DNA from 2 places in the Actinomadura sp. SCN-SB genome. Region 2 is predicted to be linked to the other one. Evidence: predicted binding sites of a transcription regulator. Region 2 holds the regulator's gene; the other holds the start of a gene.

Region 1 (5,955 bases), on a different contig from region 2:
CGCTCAGCGCCTCCCAGTGGTCCTGATGCCGGTGGGTGGTGACCACACGGGCGAGCGGGCCGTCCCCGACCAGCTCCAGCAGCCGGGACGCCTCGTTGGCCGCGTCGATCAGCACCTGTTCCCCGGTGGCGGTGCAGCGCAGCAGGTAGGCGTTGTTGTCGTAGGGTCCCACCGCCAGCTTGGTGACGGTGAGCCCGGGCAGCTCCCGGCGGTCGGGAGCGCCTCCGACCTCGACGTTTCCCGTGTAGCCCATGTGCGCCTCCGCGGTAGCGGCAGTGATCTCAAGGGACCATCTTCCCCCATCGGCCCCACCCCATGAACGCGGGGCGCCCGGGAAAACCCCGACCGGGAATGCGTCAGCCGACTCATCTCAACCGTGTCGTGCGGGACGGAAGTTCCGGGCGTCCGGTCCCACCATCGAAGTGCGACGGCACGATCGAAGTGGAGGGCGCCTTGGTCACGACGTCACGTTCCGGTGCTCCGCGCCGCGGTCCCGACCGCGGGCCGGGCACCGGAGCACCCGAGGACCTGCTCGGGCACGCCTGCGCGCTGCTCCGGCTGTGCGGGCAGGACGCGGCGATCGCCGCGGTGCTGCTGTTCCTGGTGGCGATGGGGACGGTGACGCAGCTCGCCTACGCCGGCTGGCCGTCCCTGCTCGCCCAGCTTCCGCTGGTGGCGGTCACCGGCGCGTTCGCGACGTCGGCCTCGCTGGCGGTGCGGTCCCGGCGCACGCTGGTGTCGGCACTGGGCTCGGTACGGGCGGCTACGGGAGCGCCGCTCGACCCGTCGGTGCCGTGGACGCCGATCGGCCTGGCCGCGTCCCTGGACACGGGCCTGCGGGACGCCGAGCTGCGCAGGCTGCTGGGCGCCGCGCACCGCTGCGCCGACCTGGCCTGGCAGGCGGTCGTGTGGGGAGTGGTCACGGCCGTGCTGTTCGCGCTGTGGTCGCTGGTGATGGCGGCGGCCGGTCCGGGCGGGTGACCCGAGGGCGAACGGAAGGCGGGCGGGGGCAGAATGATCTCCATGAGTCACCCCATCTGCGTCACCTGTGGCGTCCAGTACGCCGAGGCCAGGCCCGACTGCCCCATCTGCGACGACGAGCGCCAGTACGTCGGCTGGGGCGGGCAGCGCTGGACCACGCTGGCCGACCTGCGCGCCGCCGGGCACCGCGGCCGGGTCGAGGAGGAGGGGCCGGGGATCGTCGGGATCGGCGCCGAGCCCAAGACCGCCATAGGCCAGCGGGCCCTGCTGGTGCGCACCCCCCAGGGCAACGTCCTCTGGGACATGATCACCCACCTCGACGACGACCTGGTGCGCCAGGTGCGCGACCTGGGCGGCGTCGCCTCGATCGCGATCAGCCACCCGCACTTCTACGGGACGATGATCGAATGGTCGCGGGCCTTCGACGCGCCGGTCTTCATCCACGAGGCCGACCGGCGGTGGGTCGCCCGTCCCGACGACGCGGTGACCTTCTGGACGGGCGACACCCTGGAGATCGCCGACGGGCTCACGCTCATCAACGCCGGCGTCCACTTCGCCGGCGGCCAGGTCCTGCACTGGCGGGACGGCGAGGACGGGCGGGGCGCGCTGCTGTCGGGCGACATCCTTCAGGTGGTCATGGACCGCGACTGGGTGAGCTTCATGTACAGCTACCCCAACCTCATCCCCGAGCGGCCCCGCGTCGTGCGCCGGGCGCTGCGCCTGCTGGAGCCGTACCCGTTCGCCCGCGTCTACGGGGCGTTCTGGGGACGGGTCGTCCAGGCCGACGGCAAGCAGGCCGTGCGCCGCTCCGCCGACCGCTACCTCGAACACGCCCTGGACGACGGGCCGGTCTGACGCTCCGGGTGGCGGTAGATCTTCGAACACGTGTACGGTTTCCGGTGCGCCCGTCACTCCGGGGAGGCGAGTGACACGTGATCACCTGGGAAATGCGGTGGCGGGCGCCGCTGTTACATCCACGTTGGAGATCCAGGGACACAGATCCAGGGACGCGGGAGCGGGGGCCGCGGGGACGACCGGAACCGTCCGACCTTCCGGCTAGCCTGTGACCGCGCCGGCATCATCGCCGCGCCCATGAAGAGGAACCGGAACGACGCCGTGCATGACCGACTCATCGTGCGTGGAGCACGCGAGCACAACCTGAAGGACGTCTCGCTCGACCTGCCGCGGGACTCCATGATCGTGTTCACCGGGCTGTCCGGTTCCGGCAAGTCCAGCCTGGCCTTCGACACGATCTTCGCCGAGGGCCAGCGCCGGTACGTGGAGTCGCTGTCGGCCTACGCCCGCCAGTTCCTGGGCCAGATGGACAAGCCCGACGTCGACTTCATCGAGGGCCTGTCCCCGGCGGTGTCCATCGACCAGAAGTCCACCAGCAAGAACCCCCGCTCGACGGTCGGCACCATCACCGAGGTCTACGACTACCTGCGGCTGCTGTACGCCAGGATCGGCCACCCGCACTGTCCCGAGTGCGGCCGCCCGATCAGCCGGCAGGCCCCGCAGCAGATCGTCGACCGGGTGCTGGAGCTGGAGGAGGGCACCAGGTTCCAGGTGCTGGCGCCGGTGATCCGCGGCCGCAAGGGCGAGTACCTGGAGCTGTTCCGGGAGCTCCAGTCCAAGGGCTACTCGCGGGCGCTGGTCGACGGCCAGATGATCAGGCTGGACGAGCCGCCCCGGCTGAAGAAGCAGGAGAAGCACGACATCTCCGTGGTGGTCGACCGGCTCGCGGTCAAGGAGTCGGCGCGGCAGCGGCTGGCCGACTCGGTGGAGACCGCGCTGGGCCTGTCCGGCGGCACCATCGTGCTCGACTTCGTGGACCTGCCCGAAGACGACGAGCACCGCACCCGCATGTTCTCCGAGCACCTCTACTGCCCCTACGACGACCTGTCGTTCGAGGAGCTGGAGCCCCGCTCGTTCTCGTTCAACTCGCCCTACGGCGCCTGCCCGGAGTGCACCGGCCTGGGCACCCGCATGGAGGTCGACCCCGAGCTGGTCGTCCCCGACCCGACCCTCACGCTGGGCGAGGGCGCGATCTCCCCGTGGTCCAACGGGCATGTGAGCGAGTACTTCCTGCGACTGCTGTCGGCGCTGGGCGACGCCATGGGCTTCGACCTCAACACCCCGTGGGAGAAGCTGCCCGCCAAGGCGCGCAAGGCGATCCTCAACGGCCACAGCACCCAGGTACACGTCCAGTACAAGAACCGGTACGGCCGCACCCGCTCCTACTACACCTCCTACGAGGGCGTGATCCCCTACATCCAGAGGCGGCACGCCGAGTCCGAGAGCGACTCCACCCGGGAGAAGTTCGAGGGCTACATGCGGGAGATCCCCTGCCCCGCCTGCGGCGGCGCGCGGCTCAAGCCGGTGATCCTGGCGGTCACCATGGGCGGCCGGTCCATCGCCGACGTGGCGGCCATGCCGATCGGCGAGTGCGCCAAGTTCCTGCTGTCCCTGGAGCTGAACGAGCGGGAGCGGCAGATCGCCGAGCGGGTGCTCAAGGAGATCAACGCGCGCCTCGGGTTCCTGCTGGACGTCGGCCTCGACTACCTGACCCTCGACCGCGCGTCCGCCACGCTGGCCGGCGGCGAGGCGCAGCGCATCCGGCTGGCCACCCAGATCGGCTCCGGCCTGGTCGGCGTCCTGTACGTGCTGGACGAGCCGTCCATCGGCCTGCACCAGCGCGACAACCACCGGCTGCTGGACACGCTGCTGCGGCTGCGCGACATGGGCAACACCCTCATCGTCGTCGAGCACGACGAGGACACCATCCGCGCCTCGGACTGGGTGGTCGACATCGGCCCGCGCGCGGGCGAGCACGGCGGCGAGATCGTGGTGTCGGGCACCGTCGACGACCTGGTCGCGTCGGAGCGGTCGCTGACCGGCGCGTACCTGTCGGGCCGCCGGGAGATCGCGGTGCCGCGCATCCGGCGTCCCCGGCAGAAGGGCCGCGAGGTCACCGTCAAGGGCGCCCGGCAGAACAACCTGCGCGACGTCGACGTGACGTTCCCGCTCGGCGTGTTCACCGCCGTCACGGGGGTGTCGGGCTCGGGCAAGTCCACCCTGGTCAACGACATCCTCTACAACTCGCTGGCCAAGCAGCTGCACGGGGCCCGCACCGTGCCGGGCAAGCACCGCCGGGTCACCGGCGTCGACCTGCTCGACAAGGTGGTGCACGTCGACCAGTCCCCGATCGGCCGCACGCCCCGGTCGAACCCGGCGACCTACACCGGCGTGTTCGACCACATCCGCAAGCTGTTCGCGCAGACCACCGAGGCCAAGGTGCGCGGCTACCAGCCGGGCCGGTTCTCCTTCAACGTCAAGGGCGGCCGCTGCGAGAACTGCTCGGGCGACGGCACCATCAAGATCGAGATGAACTTCCTGCCGGACGTCTACGTCCCCTGCGAGGTCTGCCACGGCGCCCGCTACAACCGGGAGACGCTGGAGGTCCACTACAAGGGCAAGACGATCTCCGAGGTGCTGGACATGCCGATCGAGGAGGCCACCGCCTTCTTCGAGCCGATCAGCGCCATCCACCGGCATCTGAAGACCCTCAACGACGTGGGGCTGGGCTACGTCCGGCTGGGGCAGCCCGCCCCGACCCTGTCGGGCGGCGAGGCCCAGCGCGTCAAGCTGGCGTCCGAGCTGCAGCGCCGCTCCACCGGCCGCACCATCTACGTGCTGGACGAGCCGACCACCGGCCTGCACTTCGAGGACATCCGCAAGCTGCTGGACGTGCTGAACGGCCTGGTCGACAAGGGCAACACGGTGATCGTCATCGAGCACAACCTGGACGTCATCAAGACCGCCGACTGGATCGTCGACATGGGCCCGGAGGGCGGTTCCCGCGGCGGCACCGTGGTCGCCACCGGCACGCCGGAGGACGTGGCGGCGGTCGAGGCCAGCCACACCGGCCAGTACCTCGCCAAGATCCTGGGCACCTGAGCGTTCGGGCCTCCCGGGCGATCCTTCTTTGGTAGCGTCGGCGCCTGCCGATTGGGGGCGTTCGGTTGTTTCGCGTCTTCCACGGCCTTTCTGGTGAACCCCGCCCGGCGCGAAGGAGAGATGGCCGATGGCCAGCCGCGAGATGACGATGGCCTACGTCGAGAAGATCCTCAGGAACTACCTGGGCGTCGACGATCTGGTGCTGGACGAGAACGGCGACGTCCCGATCCGCCGTGGCAGCGCCCTGTACTTCGTGCGGGTGTCCAGGAACGAGCCGTACCACGTCGTGGTGAACTCCACGGTGCTCAAGGGGGTCGAGGAGAGCCTGGAGCTGTACCAGGAGCTCAACAAGATCAACGCCACCACCTACGGCGTCCAGGCGTACTTCGAGAACGGGCGGGTCATCCTCAGCGCCGACATGCTGGCGGACTCGTTGCAGCCCGACGAGCTGGAGCGGGCCTGCCGCAGCATCAGCTCCGGCGCCGACAGGTACGACGACGAGCTGCAGGCGAGGTTCGGCGGGGAGAAGACCTTCGCCGACGACGGCGACGACTCCGTGGACGTCTGAGGGCTCGTCATGCGGTTTCCTCCCGGTGAGGGCATCGATCCCGGTCAGGAGCGGGCGGTGCCCTCGCTGCTGTGGCGGCTCAGCGACGAGCTCGCCGGGCTCGTCGCCCGGGTCCTGCCGTCCGTGGTGGCCATCTGCGGCTCCAAGGACGAGGCGTTCGGCTCCGGTTTCCTGATCGACGGCGACGGCCATGTGGTGACCAACCACCATGTCGTGGCCGGCGAGGACACGCTGCGTGTGACGCTGCGCGGCCATCCGCCGCGGGACGCGGAGCTGCTGGGCTCGGACGCGGCCCTGGAGGTCGGTGACGTGCTCCTCACCATCGAGGGCACCGAGGTGGAGGGCCGCGCCGCGCTCTACGACCATCTGGGCCGCGAGAGCATCGGCAAGCCGCTGACCCTCGAGGCGCTGCGCGACGACGCGGTGGTCGAGCTCACGGTGACGGCGAT
Region 2 (5,955 bases):
TGATGCTGAGTCCTTTGTCCGGTTGGCGCAAAGAGCGGGCTGGCGCGTCTTCGTGATCGCCTCTCCCATGGGGACGCGGTTCATCGACGCTGAACGGCTGGCCATGCTGACAGGTGCGCCTGTGCGAAGTGAGTTCCGGATGCCGGGCGAATCAAACGGTTTGCCTGCTGCTGATGCGGTCGTGGTTGCTCCGGCGACGCTCAACACGATCAACAAGTGGGCGATGGGGATCGGGGACACGTTCGCGGTGAGCCTGCTGTGTGAACTGATGGGCTTCGGCGTGCCTATCGTGGCGGTTCCGCTGCTCAAGGAGGCGTTGACGAGTCATCCGGCGTTCGCGGTGAATCTTGAGACGTTGCGACGTGCGGGGGTGCGGGTGCTTTTCGATCCGGCTGCGCCGCCGCTTGCGCGAATGCCAGGCTGGGAAGAGATCCTCACAGAGTTGAGCAGTATCGTCGACGGTTGACCTGGGCTGGGAAGGACACCCTGTGGGCGTTCGCGCGGAGATCGGCCAACGGATCGCTCGTCAGCGTCGGCGGCGTGGTCTTTCTCAGGTCGTTGTCGCGGGTCTGGTCGGCCGTTCGGAGAGCTGGCTGAGTCAGGTTGAACGCGGGCGGCGATCGATCGACAGTCACGCGGTCCTCGTGCGGCTGGCCGAAGTGCTCGATGTGGACATCAGCCAGCTCACTACCGAAGAGTCGGATGCGGAGATGGCGAAGTACGAGCGCACTGAGGCAATCCGGGCAGCCCTGCTCCGATACGACTCTCTTCCGGAGTTGATCGGCCCTGGCGGAGATCAAGCTCAGCGGCCTCGCCTGTCCTGGCTGAGTCAGGAACTCCGCCGAGTCAACCGTCTCTATCAGGCCACCCGCTATGAAGAGGCAGGGCGGCTTCTACCTGGCCTGATCATCGCGGCGGAACGGGCAGGGCAGACGAAGAACGGGGATGATCGGCGAGCGGCGCTGACCCTGTGCTCGCTGGTCTACCAATCCGTTGCGATGACGTTGAACCGAGTAGGTGAGGCTGACCTGGCGTTAATGGCGGCGGACCGGTCGCTGTCAGCGGCCCGGCTGGCCGAACGTTCGTTGTTGACGGCGGTCGGCGCCTATCGGCTCGGGTACGTACTAATCCGTCTGAAGCGGGCACGTGAGGCCGAGGATCTAGCGCTGCGGGCTCGTGATGCTCTGGTCGGCTCTCTACGGAGGCCGTATCCGCTGGTGCAGTCGATCCGGGGCGGACTTTGCTTGGTGGCAGCCACTGCGGCGGCCTCCCGTTTCGATCGGGCAGCGGTGGACAGCCATCTCAGATCGGCACGCGAGGTTGCTGATCTGATAGGTACCGATCGAAACGACTTCTGGTCGGCGTTCGGGCCCACGAACGTCGTCATTCATGAGGTGTCGGCGGCCGTCACATTCGGGGATGCCAAGCTTGCGGTCAGTCGAGGCGAATCCCTCGACCTAGATCACCTCGGTCCAGGGCTGCTGGGGAGACGCGCTCAGGTGTCCCTCGACCTGGCACGGGCGTACGCGCTCCAGCGTAAGGACGCTGCGGCGGTGAACACGTTGCTGCAAGCAGAACGGCTCTCGCCAGAGCTGATCAAATATGACGCGCGCACCAATGACCTGCTCACTGAGCTGGTTCGTCGTGAGCATCGAGCGAGCACTCCGGAACTCCGCGGGCTAGCTCACCGTGCTGGGGTCGTCTGACCCGCACAAGAGTGCGGGTTCTTTCCCTTCACGATGGTGCGGGTCGTCACTCGCGCCGGCTTCTAATGTCACCTCTCACACGCGGACGTATGCAGACCGTAATGGGGAGAGCGCATGACCGGCGACGCGGCAAGCGATGGCACACCGGCGGCGAATCCGGCGACGGCCAGGCTGAATGATGCGTTCGGTGCGCGGCGGTTGCATCTGGCGGCGTTGGATGCGGCTGTCGTGACCCATCCTCACCGGCTGGCCTGTGGGGTTGTGCGGCACGGCCAGCCACCTCCGGTCCCGCGTGTGGTCGAAATTGATCGTCCGGACCGTTCGGTAGCAGTGGGGACCCGCTGGATCGGCGGCCGGTTGTGGCTGGTGGTGGAGCCTGGCGGCGAAGGCGTGGCCCCGGTGGATGAGGTCGAGCGCGCCCCTGAGCTACTGGCGGCGATCCTGGTCGGGGAAGGTGACCGGTGTTCGACAACGCCTCAAGTTTGATCCTCACCGCCGACGTACCTGAGACCCCGACGCTGGTACTCACCCCTACTGATCGCGCTCCCGCTCTTGCCCGGAGCTTCCTCGCGGAGCGGTTCCGTGAGTGGGGGCATCAGGATGACTACGTCGGCCGTGTGGTGGTCACTGAGCTGGTGACCAATGCCTACCGGCATGGGGCGGGGTTCATCGTGGTGCGGGTGTTCCGGGACGAGCGCGATGGTCTGGCGGTGATCGAGGTCTGGGATCACGGGCCGGGACTGCCGGTCGTGGGGTCTGAAGATCATGACTCCACTTCGGGACGGGGGCTGTTGATGATGTCCCGGCTCGTTCACCAGTGGGGTACACGAGCGACGATGGAAGGCGGGAAGATCGTGTGGGCGAAGTGCGCTCTTTAGGCGGCTTGGTCGATCTTGGGGTGGTGTACCCGCTTGGGGCGCGCCACGGCAGTGCGGTACCTGGATCTGCTGGCCCTGGCGGTCGAGCGGCGGGGCTGGCGGTGTTTCAAGCTGCTGCGCGTCACTGACCAACATGCCGCGACCAGGGAAGCCACCTAACGCGGGCTTCAGCCCGCCTGCTCGACGGCCCGACAACCCCAGGTGTTGCGATCGCGACCGAAAGCGGATTCCAGCGAAGCAAGGATCTGATCGCGCAGCGAGCCACCGAGGCGCGTCATAGCGATGTAGCGATCACGCGCGGTACCGGAGAAGGAGGGCGCTGGCCGCCCGATCTCGTTGGCACTGCCAACCCTTGTAACTGCCTCAGCTCGTCGCCCCAGCCCCGGACGGTCGCTCAAGCGTTGCGATCGCGTCCGAAGGCAGGGGCGAGCGCTAGCGAGACCCTGATCGCGGAGCGAGCCCCTGGGCGAGTCGGAGCGATGCAGCGATCGCCGCAAGCACGACAAGCGACGAGCCGCCAGGCGAGGAGCGCAGCTCGTGCTTGCAATCAATACAGCGCAGCTTGCGCCTGCGATGCGAAGTTCGCTGGGTTACATCTTGCGGAGGACCGCTACCACGCGACCCAGGATCGACGCTTCGTCGCCGGGGATGGGTTCGTACGCGGGGTTCTGCGGCATCAGCCAGATGTGGCCGTCGCGGCGCTTGAAGGTCTTCACGGTCGCCTCGCCGTCGATCATGGCGGCGACGATGTCGCCCTGCTCGGCCACCGGCTGCTGGCGTACCACGACCCAGTCGCCGTCGGCGATCGCCGCGTCGATCATCGAGTCACCGGTGACCTTCAGCAGGAAGTGGGTGCCCTCTCCGACGAGCTGCTTGGGCAGGGTGAAGACGTCCTCGACGGCCTCCTCGGCCAGAATCGGGCCACCGGCGGCGATCCGCCCGACCAGCGGGACGTACGCGGGCGCGGGCCGGGACGAGGACTCGGATGTCGTCACGGACTCGTAAGCGTCGTCGTCGGTCCGGACCGGGGTGGTGCCCGGCACCCGTACCTCCACCGCCCGGGGCCGGTTGGGGTCGCGGCGCAGGAAGCCCTTGCGCTGTAGCGCGCGCAACTGGTGCGACACGCTGGAGGTGCTGGTCAGGCCCACCGCCTCGCCGATCTCTCGCATCGAGGGGGGATACCCGCGACGCTGCACGGAATCGCGGATCACCTCCAGCACCATGCGCTGCCGCTGGGTGAGGCCGCTCTCGTCCATCGGCCCGTCCGGCAGCTCCCGGACCTTGCTCATCGCTCGTCGCCTCCCCGGCGGTGGATCGGTCACTCCTGGTCATGAACGCTATCGCGTCCGGGCAGAATGATCAAACAATTGTTCGAAGAATGTCTCGCGTTCTGCCACACCCATGCGATAGAACATCGTACAGGCGTTCGATCGAAAGTGCATTCGACGATCGGAGATCACCGGCTGACCGCGGGGAGGGCCGAGATGACGGGAGCGCTTGATGGGCGGGGTGCTGGAACGCGCGCCCGTCCACGATCCACGTACGCGGCAAGGACGGTTTCGCGGGGTGCTGAGGAGCCGCCGCCGCTGCGGCTGACGCGGCGCGGACGCGCCGTGTTGATCACTTTTGCCGCCGGAACGCTGCTGGTGACGTTCTGGTTGACCGCGGGGCCCGGCGCGCGGGCCGGTGGCCAGGACGACACGTCGATCGGTGGCGCCGTTCCGACGGACGTGGTCGGTCCTGGCGAGACTCTCTGGGACGTCGCCGAGCGTAACGACCCCGACGGCGACCCTCGGGTCACCGTTCAACGCATAGCCGACCTGAACGGCCTTTCCGGCTCCATCGTCCACCCGGGTCAGCGGCTGCTCGTCCCGGCGCACTGACGCTGTCCGCTTGGGGGACGGGGTGTCTGTGGCGTTGGCTGCGATCTCCGGGTGAGGCTCGGCGCCATGCGGCTCGGGACGATCACGGTGCTTCTCACTAGGCGTCGGCTGCTCGTTCAGCCTGTCGCTGTTGGATGTCGTCCGTGCTCGTGGTCGAGCTGCTGACCCGGCGGGTGTGACCGGCTGTGCTCAGCGCGTGCGGGTCTGAGGCCCGCTCGGGATGGGCGCGTGGGTGCGACACGCCCAGAGGGGCGCGGGAGGCTGGTGTGACCAGGGTCTAACGGCGGGTCCCGCGATGCGGGTTGCGATGCGATCGGGATGCTCGTACGGTTGACCACAACATCTAGTAGTTACATGGATGTCATTAACCACAAGTTGTGTTCTTGTGGTCATTTGGTTTCCGAGTGCGACGGGGAAGGAGGGGGACGTGCACTGCCCGTTCTGCCGAAACCCCGACACCAAAGTGATCGACAGCCGTTCCACCGATGACGGTGCCGCCATTAGGCGGCGCCGGTCGTGCCCGGAATGCGGCAAGCGATTCACCACGCAGGAGAACGTGCTGCTGATGGTGGCCAAGCGCAGCGGGGTCACCGAGCCGTTCTCCCGGGAAAAGATCATCGCCGGGGTGCGCAGGGCCTGCCAGGGCCGCCCGGTGGACGAGGATGCGCTCGCCAAGCTGGGGCAGCGGGTGGAGGAATCGATCAGGGCGACGGGCGTGGCGGAGATTCCCTCCCACGAGATCGGCCTGGCCATTCTGGGACCGCTCGGAGACCTCGACGAGGTCGCCTATCTGCGGTTCGCCTCCGTCTACCGGGGTTTCGAGTCGCTGGACGACTTCGCGCGGGAGATCGAGGCATTGCGCAAGGGTGGTTCCCCGGGGGAGCCCGCACCTCCTCGTTAGGCGTTCGAGCAGCGGAAACAGCAGACCAAGACAAGGGCCCGCGGCGGGATGACACCGCCGCCGGGCGGGGTTGTCCTGAACAGGGCCCGCAGGCGGGGGCCCGAGAGGGGGAAGGCATGACGGAGACGGTGAGCGGCTCGACGGCCCGGCGCGGCAAGGGGGGCCGCAAGGGGCTGAAGATCGAGCGGATCTTCACCACGCCCGGCGTGCATCCGTACGACGAGCTGCGCTGGGAGCGCCGCGACGTCGTCATGACCAACTGGCGCGACGGCTCGGTGAACTTCGAGCAGCGCGGCGTGGAGTTCCCCGACTTCTGGTCGGTGAACGCGGTCAACATCGTGACGTCCAAGTACTTCCGCGGCGCCGTCGGCACGCCGCAGCGCGAGTGGAGCCTGAAGCAGCTGGTCGACCGGGTCGTCCAGGTGTACGTCGACACCGGCCGCGCCCACGGCTACTTCGCCACCGACGCCGATGCCGAGATCTTCGAGCACGAGCTGAAGTACGCCCTCGTCCACCAGATGTTCGCCTTCAACTCCCCCGTCTGGTTCAACGTGGGCACCAAGAGCCCGCAGCAGGTCTCGGCGTGC

Evidence for each region. Region 2 encodes LexA, which represses DNA repair genes until DNA is damaged. Its sites were predicted from a motif close to TCGAACANNTGTTCGA; they were not measured.
Region 1: uvrA (excinuclease ABC subunit UvrA) is a predicted target of LexA. The motif match lies at 1,859-1,874, and genes of this name have one in related genera.

The regions. Positions count from the first base shown of each region.
Region 1 covers NZ_JBIMPP010000017.1:93,293-99,247, reverse strand. The annotation lists gene ACGWYJ_RS14145 (MBL fold metallo-hydrolase) at 1-253, opposite strand, end outside; gene ACGWYJ_RS14140 (hypothetical protein) at 454-981, shown strand; gene ACGWYJ_RS14135 (MBL fold metallo-hydrolase) at 1,024-1,836, shown strand; gene uvrA (excinuclease ABC subunit UvrA) at 2,074-4,938, shown strand; gene ACGWYJ_RS14125 (T3SS (YopN, CesT) and YbjN peptide-binding chaperone 1) at 5,066-5,506, shown strand; gene ACGWYJ_RS14120 (trypsin-like peptidase domain-containing protein) at 5,516-5,955, shown strand, end outside.
Region 2 covers NZ_JBIMPP010000051.1:17,974-23,928, reverse strand. The annotation lists gene ACGWYJ_RS27545 (flavoprotein) at 1-466, shown strand, start outside; gene ACGWYJ_RS27540 (helix-turn-helix domain-containing protein) at 489-1,706, shown strand; gene ACGWYJ_RS27535 (hypothetical protein) at 1,821-2,192, shown strand; gene ACGWYJ_RS27530 (ATP-binding protein) at 2,168-2,584, shown strand; gene lexA (transcriptional repressor LexA) at 3,175-3,873, opposite strand; gene ACGWYJ_RS27520 (LysM peptidoglycan-binding domain-containing protein) at 4,198-4,467, shown strand; gene nrdR (transcriptional regulator NrdR) at 4,895-5,368, shown strand; gene ACGWYJ_RS27510 (vitamin B12-dependent ribonucleotide reductase) at 5,485-5,955, shown strand, end outside.